Regions from separate parts of the Enterococcus sp. DIV0800 genome, predicted to be linked through region 3. Evidence: predicted binding sites of a transcription regulator. Region 3 holds the regulator's gene; each other region holds the start of a gene.

Region 1 (6,664 bases), 520 kb from region 3:
ATGCCATGACTGTAAGGTAGAGCCGACAAAATTAGGTACGATATCGCCGAAGAGATTGTCATTCACCCAATCCGTTCCCATCGCGCCCACCGTCTGAATCGCAATATAATAAATCAACCACATCACCAACACAAAAATTGGCAACGCTAGGAAACGATTCGTTACGACTCGGTCGATTTTATCTGAAAGAGATAATTTAAATTGATCCTCGTCCACTACGCATAATGTTTTTAAATCAGTAATAAAATTATAACGTTCGTTGATGACTAGGCTTTCAGCATCCTCACCGAAGACCTTTTCCGTGATCTTAGTAATCTCCGCTAAGTCCTTCTGCTGGATTGAACTTAAATCTAATTCTTTTTGTGCTCGTTCGTCTCGCTCAAATAATTTTAGGCTATACCAGCGGCTGTATTTTTCCAACACGGTACTGCCTAAAACTTCTTGAATCTCGCTAAGTGCTGCTTCCAGCTTCTTATCATAGTGCGGGAAATTAACTTCTTCGACACCTTTTTTGATTAAATGCAACGCCTCATTAACAGCTTTATCGATGCCCCAATTTTTTAATGCGCTGATTCCTACTACGGGGACCCCTAAGGCATAAGAAAGTTTTTCCAAATTGATTTGCTTGCCACTTTTTTTGATGATATCCATCATGTTGACTGCTACAACGACTGGAATACCGGTCTCGATCAATTGCGTCGTTAAATAAAGATTGCGTTCAAGATTGGTCCCGTCAATAATATTAATGATGGCATTAGGCGTCCCGGATAGTAAATAATCCCGAGCCACTACTTCTTCTGGCGAATAAGGTGACAATGAATAAATACCTGGTAGATCATCGATAGTAACATCAGAATTCTTTTTGTAGATACCTTCTTTGCGTTCTACTGTTACTCCTGGCCAATTGCCGACAAATTGATTCGTTCCAGTTAAGACGTTAAAGGTGCTGGTCTTCCCGCTGTTAGGATTCCCCGCTAATGCAATATGGACTTTTGCCATCTATTCCGCCTCCTTCGCGACAACAATCATCTCAGATTCATTTTTCCGTAAACTTAATTCATATCCTCGGATCCGTAATTCCATCGGATCGCCTAAAGGTGCTAATTTTACAACCTTGATCTCCGTTCCTTTCGTCAAGCCCATATCCATTAACCGCCGTTTAATTGCGCCGCTACCATGAACATTCACAACAGTTCCTTGTTCCCCAACCTTCAATTGGTCAAGTGAAATCCACGATTGCTGAGCTTCCGTTAGGTCTTTCACAAGTATTTTCTTTAATAAAGATTGAGATAAGGCTAAGCGGGTATTGTGTAGCAGAATAATCCCGTTATCGCCAGAATGATTTACAACCGCAACCTTCGAACCCACAATCATACCTAGATCTTGCATGCGGTGCTTTAGATCATTATCTAGTGCCATTTCATCAATTTGAACTACTTGGTTCAACGAAACATCTGCTAAAGTCGTCATATACCCTCCACCTAACTCTAATCAATAATGAGAATCTTTCTCACTAAGAATAGCTTCATTTGGCAACAAAGTCAATAATTGGTCGAAGATTTTCTAGTTTGGCGAGCAGTTTGTTTGACAATCACTGATTTATTTGATTTTAAAGATATTTATTAGTTATTAAAAAAACTTTTTCCTCGAAAAAAAACATCGTTGATTGCTTTTTTCAATTCCACAACGGTATTTTACTTTGAAACAGTCTGCTTTCAAGGTTTTTGCAAAAAACACAAAACGTAGTATACCAATATTTGACCAACACAATATATGGTGTTTAACCGTTGACTTTTAGCCCACATCTTTTATACTAGTAATTGTAGAAATCAAGGGAGGTAGTCTTATGGTAAAAGTCTATTCTAAAAATAATTGCATGCAGTGCAAGATGACAAAACGTTATTTAACTGAGAACCAAATTTCATTTGAAGAAGTCAATATCGACAATGAACCCGAAGCACTAGGTTTTTTAAAAGATCAAGGTTTCCAAAGTGTCCCAGTTATTTTCGGCGGACAGCAAGCCATCATCGGTTTCCGTCCAGATCAATTGAAAGCATTAGCCTAACTCGAAACTTTGCGGTCCCACGATTGCAAAGTTTTCTTCTTTTATAGATAGAAAAGAGGCGGAAGCGAACGCCTTCAGCTTTTTACCAGCTCCATTCCGCGCTTTAGCGTGATTAATAGACTGGTTGGCGCTATGACAATCAAACTCATTTTTCACGTTTTTTGAAAAACGAGTTTCCTAAATTGGGATTAGCCGAAGACCAAGACTGAAAAAGCTCGTTCGTGAAGCCAAACATGAATAGCAAAAGATAAAATAGAAAGATGTGACGAAATGAGTTTAAAAGACCTCGGTGAAGTATCTTACTTCAAGCTAAACAATGAAATCAATCGTCCAGTCAATGGACAGATTCCACTAAATAAAGACAAAGACGCGTTAGCAGCCTTTTTTAAAGAAAATGTTGAACCAAATACACATAAATTTGCTTCCGTGCAAGAAAAAATCGACTATTTAATAGAAGAAGATTTTTTAGAAGAAGCCTTTATCGCAAAATACACCTCTGCTTTTATCGAGAAGTTGTACGCTTATTTAGCGGAGCAGAATTTTACCTTCAAATCTTTTATGGCGGCTTATAAGTTTTATTCTCAGTATGCTCTGAAAAGTAATGACGGCACTGAGTATTTAGAAAGTTATGAAGATCGCGTGGCCTTCAATGCGCTATATTTTGCGAATGGCGATGAAAAATTAGCCTTATCCTTAGCCGATGAAATGATCCACCAACGTTACCAACCAGCAACCCCTTCATTTTTAAATGCCGGACGCAAACGCCGTGGTGAATTAGTCTCTTGTTTCTTGATCCAAGTTACCGATGATATGAACAGCATCGGCCGTTCGATTAACTCAGCCCTTCAACTGTCTCGGATTGGCGGTGGAGTTGGAATCAATCTTTCTAATCTACGTGAAGCTGGCGCCCCCATTAAAGGTTATGATGGTGCAGCCAGTGGGGTTGTACCGGTCATGAAATTATTCGAAGACAGTTTCTCTTATTCTAACCAACTTGGTCAACGTCAAGGTGCTGGTGTCGTCTATTTAGATGTCTTCCATCCTGATATTGAAATGTTTTTATCAGCAAAAAAAGAAAACGCCGATGAAAAAATTCGCGTGAAGACTCTTTCACTTGGTGTAACTGTACCGGATAAATTTTATGAATTGGCCCGTAACAATGAAGACATGTATTTGTTCAGCCCTTATGGAGTTGAGCGTGAATACGGCGTGCCCTTTTCTTACGTAGACATCACTAAAGAGTATGATAATTTAGTAGCGAACCCTAATATTCGCAAGAAAAAAATTCGTGCACGTGATTTAGAAAATGAACTGTCTAAATTGCAGCAAGAATCTGGTTATCCATATATCATCAACATCGATACCGCCAATCGTGCCAACCCAATCGATGGAAAGATCGTGATGAGTAACCTTTGTTCTGAAATTCTACAAGTACAAACGCCTTCTACCATTAATGGCCGTCAAGAGTACGATGTATTAGGAACGGACATTTCTTGTAATCTAGGCTCTACCAATATCGTTAACTTAATGGAGAGTCCTGACTTTGGACAATCAGTTCGGACGATGACTCGGGCGTTAACTTTTGTTACTGATGAATCCGATATTGAAGTAGTACCTTCGATCCAAAACGGCAATCACTTGAATCATACCATCGGCCTTGGTGCAATGGGCTTACACAGCTTCTTCGCCAAACATTTGATGGAATATGGTTCTGAAGAATCAATCGACTTCACCAATGTTTATTTCACGTTGTTAAACTACTGGACTTTAATGGAAAGTAACGCGATGGCGAAAGAACGCAAGACCGTCTTCCATAACTTTGAAAAATCTGATTACGCCAACGGTTCTTATTTTGATAAATACATGACCGGCGAATTTGCACCAAAAACTGACAAGGTCAAAGAAATCTTTAAAGAAATCTTCGTCCCTTCTGCTGAAGATTGGGCAAATTTGAAAGCAGCTGTTCAAAAAGACGGCTTGTATCACCAAAACCGTTTAGCTGTTGCGCCAAATGGATCGATCTCTTATATTAACGATACGAGTGCTAGCTTGCATCCAATCACTCGCTTGATTGAAGAACGGCAAGAAAAGAAAATCGGGAAAATTTATTATCCAGCACCTTACTTGAACAATGAAACTTTGCCTTACTATACGTCTGCTTATGATATGGATATGCGTAAAGTAATCGATGTCTATGCGACGGCCCAACAACACATTGACCAAGGTATGAGCTTAACTCTATTTATGCGTTCAGAGATTCCTGAGGGCTTGTACGAATGGAAAACCGAAACAAAACAAACGACACGTGACCTGAACATCTTACGTAACTACGCCTTTTACAAAGGCTGCAAATCGATCTACTATGTCCGGACCTTTACGGATGATGCAGAAGAAATCGGTTCGAACCAATGTGAAAGCTGTGTGATCTAGGAAAAGCGGAACGTACTCGTCCAGGTTCCGAACAATAGGACTAAAATTTTCGCTTATTGCTGAGGAAACTAGTCCGTGCAGCTGGACATCTAAATTTCTATTCCCTCTTGAGCTTCTGCTTGAGAGGGAATGCTATGCGTGATTATATACTTATCTTAGGAGGAATCTTCATGGCAGAAACGTATTATGAAGCCATTAACTGGAATGAAATCGAAGACGTCATCGATAAATCGACGTGGGAAAAATTAACGGAGCAATTTTGGTTGGATACACGTATTCCGTTGTCAAACGATTTAGATGACTGGCGTAAATTATCACCACTGGAACACACCGTGGTTGGGCATGTTTTCGGCGGATTGACACTACTAGATACTGTTCAATCAGAAAGCGGTATGGATCAGTTGCGAGAAGACGTTCGGACGCCTCATGAAGAAGCCGTCTTGAACAATATCCAATTTATGGAATCAGTCCACGCCAAAAGTTATTCATCGATCTTCAGTACCTTGAATACAAAGTCCGAAATTGATGAAATTTTTGAATGGACAAATACGAATCCGTATTTACAAAAAAAGGCGGAACGAATCAATGAGATTTATAAAAATGGCACACCTTTAGAAAAGAAAATCGCTAGTGTGTTTCTTGAGACGTTCCTATTCTACTCTGGTTTTTATACGCCGCTGTATTATTTAGGTAATAACAAATTAGCTAATGTGGCGGAAATCATTAAATTAATCATTCGTGACGAATCGGTTCATGGAACTTATATCGGTTACAAATTCCAACGTGGCTTCAATGAACAACCAGAAGCTGAGCAAGAACGTCTGAAAGAATGGATGTACGATTTATTGTATGAATTGTACGAAAATGAAGAGCATTATACTGAAGAATTATATGACGAAATCGGCTGGACGGAAGAAGTCAAAACTTTCTTGCGCTACAACGCCAATAAAGCCTTGATGAACCTCGGAATGGACCCACTATTCCCTGACACCGCCGATGATGTCAATCCAATCGTAATGAACGGGATTTCGACCGGAACCAGCAACCATGATTTCTTTTCACAAGTCGGCAACGGCTACCTACTTGGCCAAGTCGAAGCGATGAATGACGATGATTATTTAATTGGATTAGAGTAAACAAAAAAGAGAAATTCCTTATCGCAAGGAGTTTCTCTTTTTTTTTAGATATTAATCATCCGGAGCTTAGTAATATTTTTATACATCGATAGATCTTCAATCACATCAGTATAATTCATCCCCCGCGGCAAATCAATCGTGTAGACATTGGTGTATATTCGATAATCATCCATGAAATCCACGTCGAAATCGACATCCTCGACTTCAATATTTTTACTTTCGAAATAATTCATAATAAATTCTTTGGTGGCTTCACGATGAATGTAACGAATCTCGATTTTTTTAATCGCGTTGATCTTAATCACACGCTTCACCACAGTCAACGCCAGCATTATGCCGACAAAACTACAAATGGCGATCGTATAGTAACCCATGCCGATAGCGATCCCTAAGCCAGCACCAGCCCAGATCGAAGCAGCCGTCGTCAATCCCTTGACCGAACGATTGCTGACCATGATCGTACCCGCACCTAGAAAACCGATTCCGCTGACCACTTGAGCGATCAAACGGGCCTCATCTGCTCGAACCACTCCAACAAACTCAGGTTTAGCCGCCGCATAGCGCAACGCCTGATCGGCGATCTCAACTTGGATCAATGCAATAATAGTCGCACCCATACACACCAAAATATGGGTCCGAATGCCAGCCGGGCGATTCTTATATTCACGCTCTATCCCAATGGCGCCACCCATGACCATGGCTAAAAATAAGCGCAGCATGATTTCATAAACTGATAATTTCAAATCCACTGGTCCATCACCTCTCTATTCAGTATAGCACGCTAGAGAAAAAAGCGAACTTCCTAACCTTTTAGCGAAGCTATTTCTTCTGCTGTCAATAATCGGTAATTTCCTTTAACTAACCCTGACGGCAATTCCAAATCTCCCATACGAATTCGTTTTAAGTAGGTCACTTCTTTACCGCAGGCCTTGACCATCCGCTTCACTTGATGAAATTTGCCTTCGTGTAAAATAATTCTAACTTTTGACGAGTCTGCGGTCGTCTCATCAATCAACAATTCCGCTGGCAAAGT
Region 2 (6,664 bases), on a different replicon from region 3:
ATATTTTTCAGAAAAACGTGACGGGAGGAAGAATCAGTGAAAAAAATTATCAATGATCCAAAGAATGTCGTGGAAGAGATGGTCAGCGGATTAGTCGGCGCATACCCAGACTATGTGACGCAAGTTCCCGAAACCCTCGTAGTTGCACGAAATGATGACTATGATCAAGTGGCTTTAGTCAGTGGAGGTGGTAGCGGACATGAGCCTTCTCATGCAGGTTTTGTCGGAGATGGGATGTTGAGTGCGGCAGTCTGCGGCCAAGTCTTTACTTCGCCAACACCAGATCAAATCTATGAAGCCATCAAAGCGACGAACAAAGGCAAAGGAACTTTAATGATCGTCAAAAACTATTCCGGTGACGTGATGAACTTTGATATGGCGAAGGATCTGGCGGCAATGGACGACATTGAAGTGGATTCTGTTTTAGTAGATGACGATATTGCAGTCGAAGATAGTACGTATACGCAAGGTCGCCGTGGGGTGGCGGGAACAGTTTTAGTCCACAAGATCTTAGGTGGTATGGCTCGTGAAGGAAAATCTGTTTCCGAGTTGGCAAGCTACGGCAAGTCTTTGGTAGAAGATATCAAGACAGTGGGGATCGCTTTATCAGGCGCGACCGTGCCGGAAGTCGGCAAACCGGGATTCACATTGGCAGAGGATGAGATGGAGTTTGGTGTCGGTATCCACGGCGAACCTGGCTACCGTCGGGAAAAAATCAAACCATCAGCAGAGATCGCCAAAGAGATCATCGCTAAGCTGAAAGGTGAATTTAACTGGCAAGCTGGAGATAAATATGGCTTGTTCGTTAATGGTATGGGAGCGACACCATTAATGGAATTGTTTATCTATTATAATGACGCGAAAAAGATATTGGCTGATGAAGGTGTCGAAATAACCTTCAGTAAAGTCGGTAACTACATGACCTCGCTTGAAATGGCGGGAGCATCCATTACGATGATCAAACTAGACGACGAACGGCAACGTTTGTTAAACGAACCTGTTCATACGATTGCTTGGTAACCTATTTTGTGATCAAACAGTTCGCTAATTAAAAGCAATCGTTTGTCAAAAAAAGTATTCAAGGAGGAGCACTATGTTTACACCAGATAATTTACGAAAGACCTTAGAACTATTTAATCAAAAAATTCAAGACAAGAAAGACTATCTAAGTGAATTAGATACACCAATTGGTGACGGCGACCACGGGAATAATATGGCCCGCGGCATGGATGCTGTAATGGCGGCAGACCTCTCTGGAGACTTACCGGATATTTTCAAGGCAACAGCGATGGCTTTAATTAGTAAAGTTGGCGGCGCTTCAGGCCCACTTTACGGCACCGCGATGATGGAAATGATGAAAGCCAGTAAAGAATCGAATGATCCTGAGATTTTGTTGAAGGCAGCAATTGAAGGTATTAAAAAGCGGGGAAATTCAACAGAAGGCGAAAAAACGATGTTGGATCTCTGGGTTCCAGCGGTGGAAAATTTAAATAATGGGACATTAAATCCAGCAACGATCGAAATTTTAGTTGAAAAAACCAAAGACATTAAAGCGACAAAAGGTCGGGCATCTTATGTCGGGGATCGCTCGATTGGACACATTGATCCTGGTGCGATGTCGTCCGCCTATTTCTTTGAATCGTTATTAGAGGCAGGTGTGATCAATGGCTAGAGGCGTAATTTTAGTATCACACACCAAAGAAATGCCCGAGGGTTTAAAGCGTTTGATCGGCGAAGTGGCGAAGGACGTACCAGTTACGACCGCAGGCGGTTTAGAGGATGGCGGCATCGGTACGTCGATGGAACGTATCTCAAAAGCGATTGAAGAAAATACCGCCGATGAGCTTTTAGCTTTTTATGATCTGGGCAGTGCCAAAATGAACCTTGAAATGGCGATGGAAATGACCGATAAAAAAGTTACTTTATTCGATACTGCTTTTGTTGAAAGTGCCTATACCGCTTGTGCCTTGTTAGCAGCAGATGCAGATGAAAAAATGATCGAGGATCAATTAGCCAGTTTGAAAGTTAAATAATAACACGTTAGTTGTATTTGGATTTTTTTAACAGAACGAGGAGTCAGTTGTAAATCAACTGGTTCCTCGTTTTTTCTGCGTTATAATAATAGAAATTCAAAAAAATTTCATTTTTTATATATTTCATTTCAAAAGATAAACAACTTTAAATTCCTAGTTGTGCTATGCTTTTTTAAAAGGGGGAATCAGAATGGAAATGATCAAAGAAAGAACGTTACAAGGGGAGCTGGTAGCAATTCGTCGGCATTTACACCAAAATCCTGAGGTCGGCATGGAATTACCAGCCACGAAAAAATTTGTGTGGGATAAGTTAGTAGAATACGGTTATGAACCGCAAGCCTGTGGCTCAATGGGAATCACTTGTACTGTGGGACAAGGCGAAAAAGTTTTTTTATTACGCGGAGATATGGATGCGCTTCCATTGGTTGAGGATACAGACTTGCCATTTCGCTCGGAAAATGGCGCAATGCACGCCTGCGGACACGATATGCATACTACCATGTTGCTGGGAGCCGCTAAATTATTAAAAGCGCAAGAAACTGATCTGACTGGTGTCGTCAAATTACTTTTCCAACCTGGTGAAGAAATTTTACAAGGAGCCAAAGACTGTTTAGCAGATGGTTTATTGGAAAACCCCAAAGTCGACGCGGGCGCGATGATGCACGTTTTTCCGTTTAAAGGACAACCAGTCAACAAGATTTTTACTGCTCCTGCTGGCACCTTTATGGCTAGCGCAGATTGGTATGAAATTAAGGTGGGAGGCGTCGGTAGTCATGGTTCAATGCCAGAGTATTCGATCGATCCGATTAATGTCGCGACTAAAATTTACGATGCATTGCAGACTCTTTCAGCACGAGAAATCAGTTCAGCCGAACGCTTTGTGTTAACCATCGGTGAATTTGTCGGCGGTACCCCTGGTTCTTCCAATGTTATTCCTAACTCTGCCTATATGAAAGGGACATTACGGACCTTGAAAGAGGACGTTCGTCAACAAATTAAAAAGAGAATGGTAGAAATTTCCGAAGCAGTTGGCCAAGCCTTTGGCGCGAAGATCTCGGTTGATTTCACGAATGGCTGCTGCAGTAATGAGATCGATCCAACCGTGACAGAAATCGTTAAAGAGCGGTTAGCACAAGTTTTTCCGGAGGATCAAGCCCCAGAAACGATTGTGGCGCCACCGTTAATGGGTAGTGAAGATTTTGGTGAAATCAGCCATCAGATTCCGACGACAACTTTACTGATCACCGCAGCCGATACAGAGCTGATGCTGCATAATCCTAAAATCGTCTTAGGTGAGAATATTATGGAATTGGGTGCCAAAGTCTATGTCGAAGCCGCTCTCGCTTATTTAGAAAGGAATTAGCCGATGGGCAAACCAAAAATGGATCGGTCATTGATTCTAATTTTTCTAGGCTATACCTGTGTTTATTTAGATAAAAATATTATCAGCTTGTCCGTCATACCGATTGCGCAAGATTTAGGAATCGACGCGGGGCAGAAGGGCTTGATCTTGAGTGCCTTTTTCTTAGGCTATACTTTGTTTCAGATTCCCTTTGGCTTCTTAGGCAATCGGGTCGGTAGTCGCAAGATCATGACCTTTGCGATTCTTTTGATTGGTTGCTTAATGATCTTCTTAGGCTTAGGTTTTTCATTGCTTTATTTATTAGTGATTCGTTTTGCCGCCGGGTCATTTGCTCATGCTGGTTATCCTTCAGCGGTAAGTGCCTTTGTCACAAAAGAAGTGGAGCCAACTAAGCGAGGCTCGGTCCAGTCTTCCATGATCGCTTCTTCTGGCTTTGCCGGGATCGTGGGACCGCTGTTAGTGGCCCCACTGCTAACACTCGTTGGTTGGAAAATGACCTATTTTATTTACGGTGGGATCGTTTTAGCGATTGGTTTACTAATGGTCAAAGGGATTCCAAAGTCCAAAGGAAAACCACTAGTCACCGCCAATCAAGCTAACATTTCTTTTACTGAAGTCATCAAGGATCGGAATGTTTGGATCATGGTATTGGCAGCTTTCTTTATCAATGCCGCAGTCTATGGTATGACGGGCTGGATTGCTTCTTATTTGGTGGACGAATTTCAGTTAACGATGAACACGATGGCAATGATGAGCGCATTGATTGGCTTAGTAATGATGGTTAGCGCCATGTTTGCCGGCTCAATGATGGAACGCTATTTTAAAGATCGAGAAAAGCAAGTGATTTTAGTCGCTTCTGTCAGTGGCGGAGTGGTAGCCTTTTTACTAGCGCGTAGTCACTCATTAGTCTTAAGTATGCTGTTTTTAGCAATCGCTGTCGCTGCTGCAAGCATCGGATTTGCAACATTGATGAGTTTACCAGTAAAATTATTCGCCGAACGAGAAGTCTCCACGAAATATTCGATCATCAACGCGATCGGCGTCTCTGGTGGTTTTTTTGCTCCCATGATCATTGGCTGGTTGGTACAAACTAGCGGTTCATATGGAGGAGCCTTCAGTTTTATCGCATGTGTATTTGTTTTAGCGGGAATTGTCTCATTGAGTATACGAACGAAAGATAGTAAGCAAGTTGTTGGAGAGCTGGAAGGTCAAAAATAAAGAGTTTGAAGCCATCATGAAAATGATGGCTTTTTTCAGTGATAGAATAAATAATTGTTTTAAAAAATAAGAAAGCACCTTCATTATTTGTATTTCAACAACACTATATATTGTGTTGTTTTTTTTCATAACACTAAAAATACACAAAATCTAGTCTTTACTTCAAAAAAATTTAGGAGTACTATAATCAAGGATTTGAAAGAACAATCTTAGTGAGAAGGGATGGATGAAACGATGTTATTGATCGCTGGTACGATCGGTGCCGGGAAAAGCAGTCTGACAGATATGCTGTCGCAGGAAATGAATTCGAAGCCATTTTATGAAAATGTGGATGATAACGAAGTTCTGCCGCTGTTTTACTCGAATCCGGAAAAATATACGTTTCTATTACAAATTTTCTTTTTAAATAAACGCTTTTTGGCGATGAAAGACGCCTTGAAGCAGGCGGATAATGTTTTGGATCGTTCGATCTACGAAGATAGCCTGCTCTTTCATTTGAACGCCGACCTTGGACGGGTCAGCCAAGAGGAAGTGTTGCAATACGATAATCTCTTGGATACGATGTTGAAGGAACTGGAGTTGATGGCACCCAAAAAACGTCCGGATCTATTGGTTCATATCAAAGTATCTTTTGATGTGATGCTGGAACGGATCGAAAAACGCGGGCGAGATTACGAACAAATTTCGGCTAAGCCGGAGCTGTATGACTATTATAAAATGGTTAACGATCGTTACGAAGAGTGGTACGACAACTTTGATCTTTGTCCCAAGATTCAAATCGATGGTGACCGCTATGATTTTGTCACTGATCCGCAGGCGGCGGAGCTAGTGATCCAACAAATCAAAGAAGAAACAGACAAATTAAATCAAACAGGATTGAAAGAATCAAGCTATTATTCACACAGAAATATTGAAAAAGGAATTTTTTAGTATTTCTCTTTTTATGAAATTTAAAAGAACGACCGTTTTTAGAAGGAGCTAATTATGTTAAATTATTTCAAATTTTTATTGCATCAACTAAAAGGCTGGCCACAGCAAAATTATTATTTATTTTTCTTCAGCCTCGGTTGTCAGATCATGACCTTAGTCAATCAACCGATCAATTTACTGACAGTGGTTACTTTTATTGGAACTACTTTAGGTGTGCTATGTATTCTTTCTATCAATGCTGCGAAATCAGTGAACGGTGTGTTAGGGATTATCTCTGCGATTTGTTTTATCTATGTCGGTTTTTCAGCTAAAAATTATCTAAGTATTGGCGAACAGATCGCTTACATGATCACATTGGATATTCCGGTTCTATTAAGTAAAGAATGGAACAGCAACATGGCGTCAAAAATTCGCAAGTTTACTGGAAAAACATGGATCGTCGCTATTATTTGTACCGTTCTGATGTACTTTGTTTCGGGTTATTTGATCCAACGCTTCACGGATGATCCTCGGCCTTGGATCGATGCCATCGCCTTTTCAATCAGTCTAAGTGCGGGCATCATCAGCTTCTTGCGCTACAACAATCAATATTATTGGTGGTTGGCGTCTGGCCTGGCGCAAATGGTCCTTTGGTATATTTCATTTACCCACGGCTCAGCTAGTCTGGCGATGTTCGTCAACAGCTCGGTCTATCTGATCAATGATGTCTTGGCCTTTACCGTTTCACCTTGGTACAACAAGAAAGAACGGGCAAGAATGCAGAAGATGGAAGACGAATATTATCATTTGAGTCATTAAACTATGAAAAAAGCCTAACGATTTATTGTTAGGCTTTTTTGCAACTGATTTAGTTGACAAAGTAAACTACCGGTTTTATACTCAATTTAGTTGACAAAGTAAACTATTTTGAAAGGGCGCGAGTTTTGGTGGATACCCACGATGTCAGACGGTTCAATCGCTATTACACGAGAATCATGGGTGTTTTTGATCAAACAGTCTTTGATTTGGATTATTCCATGATTGAAATGCGGATCTTAGGGGAAATCGGTCGGCACCCTAGTATCACTGCCAATATGCTGACTAAATATTTGAACATCAAAAAAAGTTATTTAAGTCGTAA
Region 3 (6,664 bases):
GATTCCGTTCTTCAAGGAAATGGACTTCAAAGGTTTTTTAAGCAAATTGAATGTGGAAGAAGAGGAAGTGGAGCTGGAAGACATCCATTTTGAAGTTGTCAGCACCTTCAATGAAGAGATGTTTACGGCTGATTCCGCTTTGTATGTTGAGATGCTGGATGACAATTACCATCTTTCTGATATTGTGGGAGTCGCTTGGGGCAGTAAAGAGAAAATTTATGTGACGACTGAGTTGGAACTTTTTGAAAATGCAGCCTTTAAGAAATGGTTAGCGAAGGCGGATGGAAAAAAAGTTTACGATGCGAAGCGGACCTATGTTGCGTTGAATCGGTATGTCGGTAAAACCGAAGGAATCAATTTTGATGCTCTTTTAGCGGCCTATTTACTAGACACGAATGACAACAGCAATGATATCGCCGGTGTGGCTCAATATTATGGCTATACGGAGATTCAAACAGATGAGCAGGTTTACGGCAAAGGGGCGAAAAAGGGCTTGCCGGAGGACGAGGAAGTATTCTTCGGACATTTGGCTCGTAAGATCAAAGCGATTCAATTCCTTAGTGAAAAATTAGAAAAGGAATTGGAAGAAAAGCAGCAAGACAAATTGTTCTATCAAATGGAATTGCCGTTATCACGAATTTTAGCTGAGATGGAGATTGCTGGAATTACCGTGGATGCGCAACGTTTGCAAAACATGCGGGGCGAATTTTCCAAACGATTACAAGAAATCGAAGAAAAAATCTATCAAGATGCCGGGGAAGAATTTAATATTAATTCACCGAAACAGCTGGGTGTGATTTTATTTGAGAAAATGCAGCTGCCAGTAATTAAGAAAACCAAGACGGGGTATTCAACGGCTGTCGATGTGTTAGAACAACTTCGTGAGCAGGCACCAATCGTGGAGCATATTTTAGATTATCGCCAGCTGGCAAAAATCCAATCGACCTATGTTGAAGGACTTTTGAAGGTGATCCAAAGTGATAATAAAATCCATACCCGCTACATCCAAACCTTGACTCAAACGGGCCGCTTAAGTTCGGTCGATCCGAATCTACAAAATATTCCGATTCGTTTAGAAGAAGGGCGAAAAATTCGTCAAGCCTTTGTGCCGCGAGCTGAAAATTGGGTGATTTATTCTTCCGACTATTCACAAATCGAATTACGGGTCTTGGCGCACATTTCTGGTGATGAACATTTGAAACAGGCTTTTCGAGATGGGATGGATATCCACACCAGTACTGCGATGCGAGTCTTTAATGTCTCAGAAGATGAAGTAACGCCTAACATGCGGCGCAATGCGAAAGCCGTGAATTTTGGAATCGTTTATGGAATCTCCGATTATGGCTTATCGCAAAATCTTGGAATTACTCGAAAGGCCGCGCAAGAATATATCGACACGTATTTTGAAAATTATCCAGATGTTAAACGTTATATGGAAGAAAGCGTTCGTGAAGCGAAGGATAAAGGCTACGCTGCGACCTTGTATAATCGTCGTCGCTATTTACCAGACATCAATGCCCGTAATTTCAATCTACGTTCTTTTGCAGAGCGGACCGCAATTAACACACCTATTCAAGGCAGTGCGGCAGATATTTTGAAGTTAGCAATGATCGAGATGGCGAAGCGTTTGGAAGCAGAAAAACTGCAAGCAACAATGCTATTGCAAGTGCATGATGAATTGGTCTTTGAAGTGCCAGAAAGTGAACTAGAACAATTAGATCAATTAGTCAAAGAAGTGATGGAAAATACCGTCCAATTAGATGTGCCATTGCTAACGGATAGCAATTGGGGCAAAACTTGGTACGAAGCAAAATAAGCGGAGGCTGGGAGAGATTCCAGCTTCTTCTTTTAATGAGTGACATCGGGGAGGAAGAGCAATGCCTGAATTACCAGAAGTGGAAACAGTCCGAAAAGGATTAATTTCTTTAGTCAAAGGCAAGACGATCGCAAAAGTCGATGTTTATTGGCCGCGAATCATTGAAATGCCTGAAGTAGAAACATTTCAGCAGCAAATTATCGGTGAAACGATTGAAGACGTGGAGCGTCGTGGAAAATATTTGATTTTTCAATTATCTCATTACGAAATGGTGTCTCATTTGCGAATGGAAGGCAAGTACGAATTCTTTTCAGAAGCGAAACCATTAGATAAGCATAGCCATGTTCGCTTTATCTTTACCGATGGATCAGAATTGGTCTATCATGATGTCCGAAAATTTGGTCGGATCGCCTTATTAAAAAAAGGTACGGCGAAGCACTATAAAGGACTGACACAGCTGGGACCAGAACCTACGGATGAGGATTTTTCATTAGCGGATTTTAAAGATCAGTTGAAAAAATCAGCGACTATGATCAAGCCATTGCTGTTAAATCAAAAAGTCGTAGCAGGTTTAGGAAATATTTATGTGGATGAAGTATTGTGGTTAGCGAAAATTCATCCGGAACAACCAGCTAATTCTTTAAGCCCCCAAGCCGTAAAAAAATTACGGGAAGCCATCATCGAAGTGATCGCCAAAGCAAAGGAAGCTGGCGGAACAACAATAAGAACCTATTTGAATGCCTTAGGAGAAGCGGGACATTTTCAACAGGAGTTGCATGTCTATGGACAAACGGGAAAACCGTGTCCGCGCTGCGGAACGGCAATTATTAAAATAAAAGTCGCGCAACGGGGAACACATCTATGCCCTCACTGTCAGAAATTAAAGAAGGTGTAACTATGAGCTATGTATTAGGAGTAACTGGTGGCATCGCAAGTGGAAAATCAACAGTGGTAAAGGTCTTTCGCAAAGCAGGTTTTCCGATTGTTGATGGCGACGTCGTGGCGCGCGAGGTCGTTGAACCAAATACTGCTGGCTTGAAGGCCTTGATAACAACTTTTGGATTGGAAATTTTGCAAAAGGATGGTCAACTGGATCGAAAGAAATTAGGACAAATTGTTTTTGCAGATGAAAAGAAACGTCAGCAGCTGAATCAAATCCTAGATCCCTTTATCCGCAGCGCAATTGAACAGCAGGTAGAAGAAGCGAAAGAGCAATCAGCTCTAGTCATTGTAGATATACCGCTGCTTTTTGAAGGACATTACGAAGGCTTGATGGATGCAGTAGCCGTGGTTTATGTAACATCAGAAATCCAATTACAGCGTCTCATGAACCGTGATGGGTATGATAAATCAGAAGCTTTGAAGCGAATCAACAGCCAGCTTTCGTTAGAAGAAAAGAAAAGTCGAGGCGATCTTGTCTTTGATAATTGCCAGTCAGTAGAAAAAACACAAGAACAAGTCATAAAGTGGCTAAAAGAAAATAATTTTGTTTCTTAAAGTTTTCGGCGTCGTAGCGTTACGACGCTTTTTTTAGCCGGCTGGTTATGTTAAACTCATGTTATATAAAGGATTTTGCATTATTTATTAACCGATTAAAGAAGTTTACAGATAACAGAATAAATGATTCAGCAAATTGCTGATTACAAAGAATAAAATCAAAAAAAGAACGAAAGAGTGGGGTGAAGGAATGCGTTGTCCTAGATGTAACCATAATAATTCTCGAGTGATTGATAGCCGCCAAACTGATGATGGACGAGCGATTCGCCGACGTAGAGAATGTGAAAGCTGTGGCTTCCGTTTTACAACCTTTGAACGGATCGAAGCCGCACCGTTATTAGTAGTCAAACGCAATGGCGACCGGGAAGAATTTAGTCGAGATAAAATCTTACGGGGCTTGATTCGTTCCGCTGAAAAACGACCAGTAGCAATGGAACAGATGGAGCAAATCGTGGATCGAGTAGAAAACCGTGTTCGCAGCATGGGAGAAAATGAAGTCCCAACGAGCCAGATCGGAGAATTCGTCATGGAAGACTTAATGGAAGTGGATGAGATTGCGTATATTCGCTTTGCCAGTGTGTATCGCCAGTTCAAAGACATGTCTGTCTTCTTGAAAGAATTACAAGAAATCGTCGATAAAGCCAAGACGCCAGACGAAGAATAGGGAGGCTTTTTAGTGGCAGATGAACTTAAACCCAGTACCTTTTATACGGTCTACGGTGAGCCACAATTGGATCAAAGTAAACAAAACGCACTGCTGTACCTCTATCAGCCAATCATTGGCAGCACGGCTTTAAGCTTATATTTAAATTTAGTCAGCGATCTTATGATTGAGGGAAAAAGTCCTAGCTTGATGCACACCGATTTATTGGCGACACTTGATACAGGCTTAATGAATTTAGTCAAAGCTCGCCACAAACTAGAAGGAATCGGATTGTTAGAGACGTATCAGCAGGAAGATCATGAAATTGGCATGAACCTGATTTATCAGCTGCGAATCCCCTTAGCGCCTGACAAGTTTTTTCAAGATCCGTTAATGTCTTTTCTTTTGATGGATAAGGTCGGGGACCGGCGTTATGAACGATTAATCAATCGTTTCAAACCAGTCACCGTGGATAAGCAAAAGACACAAAACATCACGAAACGCTTTCGCGATGTTTATCGACTTGATGAATCGGCTTTTGCCAGCCATAGTGAAGTGTTAGACCAAACGGCGGAAAATTTTACAGAAAAGGAAGACTTCGATTGGACGTTGTTTACACAACAATTGAAACGTTTCAATCTGTTTATCAGCCTTGAGGAACGGGAGAAGCTCCAGACGTTTTATACACTCTATGGTCTGAATGAATTGGATCTAGCGGAATACGTGGCTAAAGCTTCGGCCGGTGAAAAAAAGGGATTGAATTTTAATTATTTACGCCAATTGTTGAATAAAGAAAAAAGCCCCGTCATTGCTGCTGCGAAGCCAGCGGAACAAGAGCCGGAAGAAATTGATAGTAACTTTTCTCAGCAAGAACGGGAAATTATTAATCAAAGCAAAAAAATTCCACCTGTTACCTTTTTACGAGCGATTAAACGTGAAAAAGGCGGTTATGAAACCAACACGGAAGTTCGGTTGTTAGAAGAACTGATTGGCCGTAATTTATTACCGAAAAGTGTCATTAATATTATTGTTAATTATATTTTGGTGATTCAAAATCAGGCGGTAATCAATGCTAATTATTTAAATGCGATTGCCAACGATTGGGCTCAAAAAAAGATTACGACTCCGGAAGCAGCGATTGCCCACGTTCGAGACAATAACCAAAAGCTGATACGTAAAACACAGCCAAGCCGACCTAGTTATCAAAAACGTGGAACCGGACGCAAAGAAGCTTTACCAGAACATATTAAACAGCCGCCGAAAGAAACTAAGCTTAGTCCTGAAAAAGAGGCGGAATTGAATCGCAAATTAGCAGAATATCTAAGTAAAGAAGGTGATGACTAGTGGAAGATGTAGGAAAAGAATTGAATCGCATCATTAAAAGCCGTGGTGTCGATGGCCGTTATCGTCAAATGATGGAAGAAGTCTTAGCTGATAAGGATATTCGTGACTTTATCGAAGACCATAAAGAGAAGCTATCGCAGACAGACATCGAAAAATCTTTCGCCAAGCTCTATGAATTTGTACAAGAAAAGAAAAAATATTTAGCCGGTGATCCAAGTATGATCGCACCAGGCTATGAACCACAGCTAAGCTTGAATTTCCACTTCATCGACGTGACGTATGTGCCGACGGATGAGCTGTTACGACTGAAACGAGAAGAAGAGATTCGTAATCGAGTCAATTCTTTAGATATGCCTAAGGATATTCGTAAAGCGTCTATCCGCACCTTTGAAGTCACCTCTGGCCGCAGCGAAGCGTTAGAAGCGTCGTTGGACTTCATTAATCAATACGAGAACAGCCCAAAAACCTTTCATAAGGCGCTATTTCTTGTTGGCGATTTTGGGGTAGGCAAAACTTATTTATTAGGTGCGGTGGCGCATGAATTGGCGGTTAAGGGATTTGAAACAACCTTACTGCATTTTCCAACCTTTGCCGGTGAAATGAAACAAGCAATCTCAAATGATAAAGTCGGTCCGAAATTGGATGAAGTCAAACGTTCGCCGATTTTAATGATTGATGACATCGGAGCAGACTCAATGAGCGCGTGGATTCGCGACGAAGTGTTGGGCGTTATTCTGCAGCATCGTATGCAAGAACAATTACCGACGTTCTTCTCATCGAACTTCAACATGGACCAGCTGGAAAAACATTTATCGGTCACGCAACGTGGCGATGAAGAGCCTTTGAAGGCAAAACGGATCATGGAGCGGATTCGCTATCTGAGCCAAGAGATTTGGGTCATTGGTGAAAATCGTCGAAATGGTTAAAAAAAGAAATTTCTCTTAGAAAAAAACAAACGCCCTATTAAAAAGCGCTGTCATTCAGCTCTTTTTAGGGGCGCTTTTTTTAAGGAGTGTTATAATAAAATTTAGGATGTGAAAAAATGAACGCGAAGGATTTATCAATTCGTTTACAAAAAGCAGCAGAGTATGTCCCGCAAGGTGCTCGCTTAGCCGACATTGGTTCGGACCACGCATATTTGCCTGTGGCTCTGATGCTGCAAAATAAAATTTCTTATGGGATCGCCGGCGAAGTCGTAGCAGGGCCTTTTAAATCTGCTCAAAAGCAAGTTGCGAAAAATGGTTTGGAAGAAAAAATCGATGTTCGCCTAGCTGATGGTTTAGAAGCCGTTGAATTAGCGGATGAAATTTCTGCTATAACGATTTGCGGCATGGGGGGCGTATTGATTCGTGATATCTTGCAAC

The links. The regulator NrdR, encoded in region 3, represses ribonucleotide reductase genes. The targets are predictions, from matches to a motif close to ACACNATATATNGTGT.
Region 1: nrdH (glutaredoxin-like protein NrdH) is a predicted target of NrdR. The motif match lies at 1,765-1,780, and genes of this name have one in related genera.
Region 2: IGI54_RS13400 (deoxynucleoside kinase) is a predicted target of NrdR. The motif match lies at 4,715-4,730, and genes of this name have one in related genera.

What each region holds. Positions count from the first base shown of each region.
Region 1 is NZ_CP187898.1:1,870,716-1,877,379, forward strand. Features, by position in the region: gene feoB (ferrous iron transport protein B) at 1-999, opposite strand, end outside; gene IGI54_RS09130 (FeoA family protein) at 1,000-1,470, opposite strand; gene nrdH (glutaredoxin-like protein NrdH) at 1,847-2,065, shown strand; gene nrdE (class 1b ribonucleoside-diphosphate reductase subunit alpha) at 2,336-4,495, shown strand; gene nrdF (class 1b ribonucleoside-diphosphate reductase subunit beta) at 4,666-5,631, shown strand; gene IGI54_RS09150 (MgtC/SapB family protein) at 5,676-6,350, opposite strand; gene IGI54_RS09155 (pseudouridine synthase) at 6,434-6,664, opposite strand, start outside.
Region 2 is NZ_CP187899.1:306,939-313,602, reverse strand. Features, by position in the region: gene dhaK (dihydroxyacetone kinase subunit DhaK) at 37-1,020, shown strand; gene dhaL (dihydroxyacetone kinase subunit DhaL) at 1,094-1,672, shown strand; gene dhaM (dihydroxyacetone kinase phosphoryl donor subunit DhaM) at 1,665-2,033, shown strand; gene IGI54_RS13410 (M20 metallopeptidase family protein) at 2,224-3,396, shown strand; gene IGI54_RS13405 (MFS transporter) at 3,400-4,614, shown strand; gene IGI54_RS13400 (deoxynucleoside kinase) at 4,837-5,544, shown strand; gene pnuC (nicotinamide riboside transporter PnuC) at 5,599-6,342, shown strand; gene IGI54_RS13390 (MarR family winged helix-turn-helix transcriptional regulator) at 6,471-6,664, shown strand, end outside.
Region 3 is NZ_CP187898.1:1,353,829-1,360,492, reverse strand. Features, by position in the region: gene polA (DNA polymerase I) at 1-1,816, shown strand, start outside; gene mutM (DNA-formamidopyrimidine glycosylase) at 1,878-2,711, shown strand; gene coaE (dephospho-CoA kinase) at 2,714-3,313, shown strand; gene nrdR (transcriptional regulator NrdR) at 3,504-3,977, shown strand; gene IGI54_RS06565 (DnaD domain protein) at 3,990-5,300, shown strand; gene dnaI (primosomal protein DnaI) at 5,300-6,226, shown strand; gene IGI54_RS06555 (tRNA (adenine(22)-N(1))-methyltransferase) at 6,343-6,664, shown strand, end outside.